DNA from 2 places in the Streptomyces sp. NPDC029041 genome. Region 2 is predicted to be linked to the other one. Evidence: riboswitches for the same ligand, from Rfam matches in the RefSeq annotation. Region 2 holds a riboswitch; the other holds the start of a gene.

Region 1 (3,758 bases), on a different contig from region 2:
CCATCTCGGTGGTCGCGTTGAGCTTCATCGTGCAGGAGCCCAGCGGGATCATGCCCCGGTCGAGCGCGTAGTCGCGGTCGGCGAGCCTGCGCAGGTAGCGGAGCATGGCGGTCTCGGAGCGGTGCTGGTGGAAGACGGGGTGCGTCAGGTAGTCGTCGGTCCGCAGCGGAGAACCCGGAAGCCCGTCCTCCGTAGCCGCGTCCAGCGCCTCGACGACGCCCTCGACACCGAAGGCGGCCCACACGGCGCGCAGCTGGGCGCGGGTCGTGGTCTCGTCGCAGGCGATGGAGACGTGGTCGGCGTCGACGAGACGCAGGTTGACCCCGTTGTCCCGCGCGGCGGCCACGATCTCGTCGGCCCGGCCCTGGACGCGCACGGTGAGGGTGTCGAAGTAGGCCCCGTGCACGATCTCGACCCCGCCGGCCGCGAGCCCGGCGGCGAGGACGGTGGCGTACCGGTGGGTGCGCCGCGCGATGCCCTTCAGGCCCTCAGGACCGTGGTAGACGGCGTACATGCCGGCCATGACGGCGAGCAGCACCTGCGCGGTGCAGATGTTGCTGGTGGCCTTCTCGCGGCGGATGTGCTGTTCACGCGTCTGCAGCGCCAGCCGGTAGGCCCTGTTGCCGTCGGCGTCCACGGACACGCCGACGAGCCGCCCGGGCAGGCTCCGCGCCATCTTGTCCTGGACCGCCATATAGCCGGCGTGCGGTCCGCCGAAGCCCATGGGCACACCGAAGCGCTGCGTCGTCCCGACGGCGATGTCCGCGCCGAGCTCACCGGGGGACTTCAGCAGCGTCAGCGCGAGCAGGTCGGCGGCGACGGTGACGAGCGCGCCGAGCTCGTGCGCCCGGTCGATGACCGGCTTGATGTCCCGTACGGCACCGGAGGCGCCCGGGTACTGGAGCAGCACGCCGTTGATCTCGCGCTCGGCGATCGGGGCGGGGATGCCCTCGCTGAGGTCGGCGACGACGACCTCGACCCCGGTCGGCTCGGCCCGCGTCTGGATCACGGCGATGGTCTGCGGCAGCGTGTCCGCGTCGACCAGGAACAGACCCTTCTTGTTCTTGCCCAGGCGCCGCGACAGCGCCATGGCCTCGGCGGCCGCGGTGCCCTCGTCGAGCAGGGACGCGCCGGAGGTCGGCAGTCCGGTCAGGTCGGCGACCATGGTCTGGAAGTTGAGCAGCGCCTCGAGCCGGCCCTGCGAGATCTCCGGCTGGTACGGCGTGTAGGCCGTGTACCAGGACGGGTTCTCCATGACGTTGCGCATGATGACGGGCGGCGTGAAGGTGCCGTAGTAGCCGAGGCCGATCATGGAGCCGAGGACCTGGTTGCGGTCGGCGAGGGAGCGCAGCTCGGCGATCACCTCGGCCTCGCTGCGGGCGCCCGGCAGATCCAGCGCCTCGGCGCTCTTGATCACGGCCGGGACCGCGGCGGCGGTCAGCTCGTCCAGCGAGCCGTAACCGACGTGCGCGAGCATCTTGGCGCAGGCCTCGTGGTCGGGGCCGATGTGGCGCTGCTCGAAGGGGACTGCCTCTTCGAGCTCGGAGAGCGGAATGCGGTGGGCGGTCATTACGGAGGCCTCCTGGTCGACACGACCTGCGAGGGGCACCACTGCACGGGTACCCGGACGGCCTCCCCCTCTGTCATCTCAACCTGAGAGCTTCACCGGATCGCCCGAAGGCCTCCGGCTTTCACCGTCGGTGAGGGCGGAAGCCGTCGACACCCGCCCTGCTTTCCAGAGTGACCTCGTCCGTGCGGTACGTGTGCCTGAGAGATTCCGGGGAGGATTTGCTCCTTCGGCGCCTCCGATGGTGTCTGGAGGACTCTCCCGCACGGGGTCAGCAGCCGCTGCCAGCGTACCAGCGAGGTCAGCGCACGAACCTTCGAGTGGCCGCATCCTCACTTGTACCGTTTTGTAGTGTCTACGTATGAGTTGCGACCATGTGGAGGGCCCGTGCGAACCGATATCGATCCGCGCAATCTGATCGGCCGCAAGGCGTTCGACCGCAACGGGACCAGAATCGGCACCATCGACGAGGTCTACCTCGACGACGCCACGGGCGAGCCGGAGTGGGCCGCCATACGGACCGGCCTGTTCAGCAGGGACGCCTTCGTCCCCCTGGAGCCGAGCGAACTCATCGAGGGCGCCCTCCACGTCCCCTTCGAACGCGCCCTGATCAAGGACGCCCCCGACTTCGGCGTGGGCCGCCACCTCTCCCCCGAGCAGGAACTGCAGCTCTACCACCACTACGGTCTCGACGTCGCAGCCCCTCCCCCGCTCCCGGACCACGACTTCGGCAAGCTGGCGGGCACGGACGAGACAGCCTGAGACCCCGCCCCGGACACCCGGTCTCCCCCCGGCCCCGGTATCCGTAACACCAAGGGCAACGGATCCGCCGCCTCCAGATCCGGGTCGTCGACCCGGAAGGTCCGCACCCGCCCGGGCTCCGATGCCGGCGTCTCGAACCGTACGGTGACCCGCCCCAGTCCGCTGCCCTGCACCCAGCCGTGCCCGAACTCGGCGTGCCGCACATCGTGCCCGGCGGGCCAGCGCCGCTCGGCGAGCGGCGGCTGCTCCTCGGCCGGCGCCACGGCACGCTCCTCGACCGGGCTCTCCGCGACCGCCCGTTCCCCCGCCGCCTGGGCGAACAGGTCCTCCTGCGTGTAGTCGGCGAGCCCGCTGACCCCCACGCCGAGCAGGCGCACCCCGCCGGTCGTGTCAACCGAGTCCAGCAGTCTGGCCGCCGCCTCGCGGACGACCGCGGGATCGTCCGTGGGGCCGCGCAGCGTCTCGGAACGCGTCAGCGTCGAGAAGTCGTACCGCCGCACCTTCAGCACGATCGTCCGCCCGGACAGCCCCGCCCCGCGCAGCCGCCGCACGCACCGCTCGGCGAGCCGCTGCACCTCCATCGCGACCCGCGTCCGGTCGTGGATGTCCACGTCGTAGGTGTCCTCGACCGACACCGACTTCGCCTCGCGCTCCGCCACGACGGGCCGGTCGTCCCGTGCCAGCGCCATGGCGTACAGCCCGTGCCCGTGCGCCTTCCCCAGCAGCCGGACCAGTTCGTCCTCTCCGGCCTCGACGATCTCCTCGACGGTGGTGATCCCGGCCCGCCTCAGATGGTCACCGGTGGCCGGCCCGACCCCCGGCAGGATCCGCACCGACATCGGGCCGAGCATGGCCCGCTCCGTCCCCGGCTCGATCACCACCAGCCCGTCGGGTTTGGCCTCCTCCGAGGCGATCTTCGCGAGCATTTTGGAGGCGGCGAGACCCACCGACCCGGTGAGCCCTGTGACGGCCCGTATGTCCGCGCGCAGCTTCACCCCGGCCAGCCGCGCCGACCGCTCGTCCCAGGCCACGCCCCCGGCCTCCAGGTCCACGAACGCCTCGTGCAGGCTCAGTGGCTCCACCAGCGGCGACAGCGCCCGCAGCAGCTCCATCACCCGCTCGCTGATCGACCGGTAGAAGGTGAAGCGCGGTACGAGATACGCGGCGTTCGGCGCGAGCCGCCGGGCCTGACCCATGGGCATCGCCGAATGCACCCCGAAGACCCGCGCCTCGTACGACGCGGTCGCCACCACGCCCCGCGGCCCGAGCCCGCCCACGACCACGGCCTTCCCGCGCAGACTCGGCTTGGACGCCTGCTCCACCGAGGCGAAGAAGGCATCCATGTCGAGATGCAGGATCGTGGGCGCGGTTCTCACAACTCCGATGCTGCCCTACGCCACTGACAACGCCCGCGCGACCGCCCTGAACG
Region 2 (3,758 bases):
ACTCGTCGGCGGAGAGCAGGTCGCCCGGCTCGTCCGTGACCCGCACCTTGAACAGCCAGCCGCCCTCGAAGGGGGCCGAGTTCACCAGCGACGGGTCGTTCACCACGTCCTCGTTGACCTCGGTGACCTCACCGGAGACGGGGGAGTACAGGTCGGACACCGACTTGGTCGACTCCAGCTCGCCGCAGGTCTCACCGGCGGACACGGAGTCACCGACCTCGGGAAGCTGGACGAACACGACATCGCCGAGCGCGTTGGCCGCGTGCTCCGTGATGCCGACCGTCGACACGCCGTCCTCGGCGGCCGACAGCCACTCGTGCTCCTTGCTGTAGCGCAGCTCGTTGGGGTTGCTCATGGCCTGGATTCTCCTGTACGCGCGGGAGTGCTGTGGAAGGGGGGACTGCTGGTGAGCTGGGACGACGGGCACGGGGTCACTGCCGCGGCCCTTCGGCCAGTGTCTACTTCTGGCGCTTGTAGAACGGCAGCGCCACGACCTCGTACGGCTCGTGACTGCCCCGGATGTCCACGCCCACGCCACTCGTGCCGGGCGCGGCGTGCGCGGCGTCGACGTAGGCCATCGCGATCGGCTTGCCGAGGGTGGGGGAGGGAGCGCCGGAGGTGACCTCGCCGATCACCTCGCCGCCGGCGACGACCGCGTACCCGGCCCGCGGGACGCGGCGGCCCTCGGCGACGAGCCCCACCAGGACGCGCGGCGGGTTCTGCTCGGCGCGGGCGGCGGCCTCGCGCAGGGCCTCGCGCCCCACGAAGTCGCCCTCCTTCTCGAACTTCACCACCCGCCCGAGCCCGGCGTCGAAGGGAGTGAGGGAGGTGGTCAGCTCGTGCCCGTACAGCGGCATGCCCGCCTCCAGGCGCAGCGTGTCGCGGCAGGAGAGACCGCACGGGACCAGGCCGACGCCCTCGCCGGCCTTGGTCAGGGCCTGCCACAGCTCGACGGCGTGCCCGGGCTTCACGAACAGCTCGAAGCCGTCCTCGCCGGTGTAGCCGGTCCGGGCGATCAGGGCCGGGACGCCCGCGACCGTGCCGGGCAGCCCGGCGTAGTACTTCAGGCCGTCGAGGTCGGCGTCGGTCAGGGACGCCAGGATCCCGGGCGACTCCGGGCCCTGGACGGCGATCAGCGCGTAGGCGTCCCGGTCGTCGCGCACCTCGGCGTCGAAACCGGCGGCGCGCTCGGTCAGCGCGTCCAGCACCACCTGGGCGTTGGAGGCGTTGGCGACGACCATGTACTCGGTCTCGCCCAGGCGGTAGACGATCAGGTCGTCCAGGATGCCGCCGTCGGCCCGGCAGATCATGGTGTAGCGGGCCCGGCCCGCCTTCACACCGCCGATGTTGCCCACCAGGGCGAAGTCCAGCAGGGCGGCGGCCTGCGGGCCGGTGACGGTGATCTCGCCCATGTGGGAGAGGTCGAAGAGGCCGGCCTTCGTGCGCACGGCGGTGTGCTCGTCGCGCTCGGAGCCGTAGCGCAGGGGCATGTCCCAGCCGGCGAAGTCGGTCATCGTCGCGCCGAGCGAACGATGCAGGGCATCGAGCGCGGTGTGACGGAGTTCTCCTGTACTGCTCACGGTCGGTCGTCTCCCAAGGCAAGGACGGGCGAGGTCGTTCCTCCCCATCTGTCATCGGAACCTGAGAGGTTCGCCATGACCGCGGGGGCCCTGACTTGCACCTTGGGTGGGGCCACGCCTCCGGTCGCACAGAGGGACGGCCCGCTTTTCAGATGTGCCTCGCCCGCGCGGTAACGGGGCCTGAGAGATTCAAGGGAGGGACTTGCTCCTTCGGCGCCCCAGCGACCACTGCTGCTGGGGACTCTCCCGCGCGGATTCAAACGGCCGGTATGCAGTTGGCGCGCACATCATTGCACGCATCCTTCCGGCGCGGCAGGGGGACCTTTTCCATGGAGTGCACGAGTCCCTCGCGCCGGACGCAGTGACCTGTAGCAGCCCTGTTGCAGGACGGGCACGTAAATGAGAGGCCTGCGGGATTACCTTCTCTTTACACTCGGCGGGGATGGGACTCCGTACCTGGCCCCAGGGGAGGACGATCACGGTGAACAGGACCACCGCGTACGCGACGACGGGCATCGCGCTGCCCGAGCAGCCGACCGCACCGGCCCGGGCGGTCCGCGCTCCGGCACCGGCGCCGGTCGTCCGCGATCTGCGCGACCGGGCCGGCCGGAGCCCGCAGGCGCTGCTGTTCGGCCCCCGCGACCTCGTCGTGGTCACGGGCCTGCCGGGCAGCGGCAAGTCCACCCTGATGCGGCGCGCCGTGCCGGGCCGGCGCATCGACTCCCAGGACACCCGCGACCGCTGGGCCCTCCGCATGCCGCGCGCCCTGCCGTACGCGCTCTACCGCCCGCTCGTCCGCCTCTCCCACTACGCCGGGCTGCGGCGCGCCCTGCGCACCGGCGAGGGCGTCGTCGTGCACGACTGCGGCACCCAGGCGTGGGTCCGCCGCTGGCTCGCCCGCGAGGCCCGCCGCCGGGGCGGCACGCTCCACCTGCTCCTCCTCGACGTCACCCCCGAGCAGGCCCTCGCCGGCCAGCGCGACCGCGGCCGCGGCGTCTCGCGCTACGCGTTCCTGCGCCACCGCGCGGCGAGCACCCGCCTGCTGCGCGCGGTGGAGCGCGGCGACCTCCCCGCCGGCTGCGCCTCGGCCGTCCTGGCCGACCGGGACGCGGCGAACAGCCTCCGCAGAATCGGCTTCACGGGCTGAGCCCGCGCGGTCGTCCACCGGACCGGCCTTCCTCCTGCCGCCCGGCGTCCGTCAGCCGTTAGCCTTTTGAGCCTCAGCAGTGGTTCCAGGCAGGCGGTAGGCAGATGGACATCCCGGCGGACTTCTCCGCGGACTTCCCGGCGCAGACGCAGATCCACCCGCACGGCGGCTGGCCCGGCAACGAGCTGGAGGAGGTGCTCTCGGCCTCCCTCGGCGCGGGACCGGCGGCCGGCGGGCGGATCGTCGAGGTGCTCGGCCGGAGCTTCGTGTGGATCCCGCTGCCCAACGGCGGCGGCCCGCACAGCGGCCCCCTCGACCTGCCCGGCATCGAGATCGACGGCCAGGCCTTCGTACCGGTGTTCAGCTCCGAGGAGCAGTTCCGCCAGGTCGCCGGTTCGCACATGTCGTACACCATCGCGCCCGCCGTGGAGTTCGCCCGCGGCCTGCCCCCGCACGCGGGGATAGCCGTCAACCCGGGCGGGGTGGTCGGCATCCCGCTGCCGCCGCCGGCCGTGGCCGAGCTGTGCCGGGCGGGCCGGACCCCGCTGGACGGCCCCGCGAGCGGCGGCCGGGTCCGCCTCTTCGAGCCCGACTGGCAGGACGACCCGGTGGACTTCCTCGCCGCCGCCTCCGCGGAGTTCGAGGCGACCGGCGTCGTCGTCACCGCCCGCCGCTGCCTCGCCGCGATCGAGACCGCCGACCCGGTGATGTTCGTCGGTGTCGAACTCTCCCAGTGGGAAGGCGACCTGCGCGTCCTCCCCCTGGACGCACTCACCCGCGCCGTCACCGCCGCCCCGGCCCCCTGGCCGGTGAACCTGGTGCTGCTGGACGTGACGGACGACCCGGTGGGCACCTGGATGCGGGACCGGGTCCGGCCGTTCTACCAGCGGTAGGGCAGCGCCTCAGGGGCGTGGGGAACTGCGCGACAAGCCAGAAACGGACCCGCACCCGCCGAACGAGGGCAACCCTCCACCCGGTGGGCGGGCTTAAGCTAGGGCACCGTCGAGGCGTTGTACGAAGGGGCGGTAAAG

What was found. Region 2 has a riboswitch for glycine ahead of gcvT (glycine cleavage system aminomethyltransferase GcvT). Riboswitches for the same ligand answer to the same signal wherever they lie in the genome.
Region 1: another riboswitch for glycine. It lies ahead of gcvP (aminomethyl-transferring glycine dehydrogenase); the one in region 2 lies ahead of gcvT (glycine cleavage system aminomethyltransferase GcvT).

What each region holds. Positions count from the first base shown of each region.
Region 1 is NZ_JBEZWO010000024.1:69,058-72,815, forward strand. It holds gene gcvP (aminomethyl-transferring glycine dehydrogenase) at 1-1,570, opposite strand, end outside; glycine riboswitch at 1,746-1,841, opposite strand; gene AB0F04_RS36880 (PRC-barrel domain-containing protein) at 1,955-2,329, shown strand; gene AB0F04_RS36885 (DNA polymerase IV) at 2,248-3,705, opposite strand.
Region 2 is NZ_JBEZWO010000010.1:281,340-285,097, reverse strand. It holds gene gcvH (glycine cleavage system protein GcvH) at 1-355, opposite strand, end outside; gene gcvT (glycine cleavage system aminomethyltransferase GcvT) at 459-1,580, opposite strand; glycine riboswitch at 1,739-1,839, opposite strand; gene AB0F04_RS26825 (AAA family ATPase) at 2,062-2,727, shown strand; gene AB0F04_RS26820 (enhanced serine sensitivity protein SseB) at 2,832-3,620, shown strand.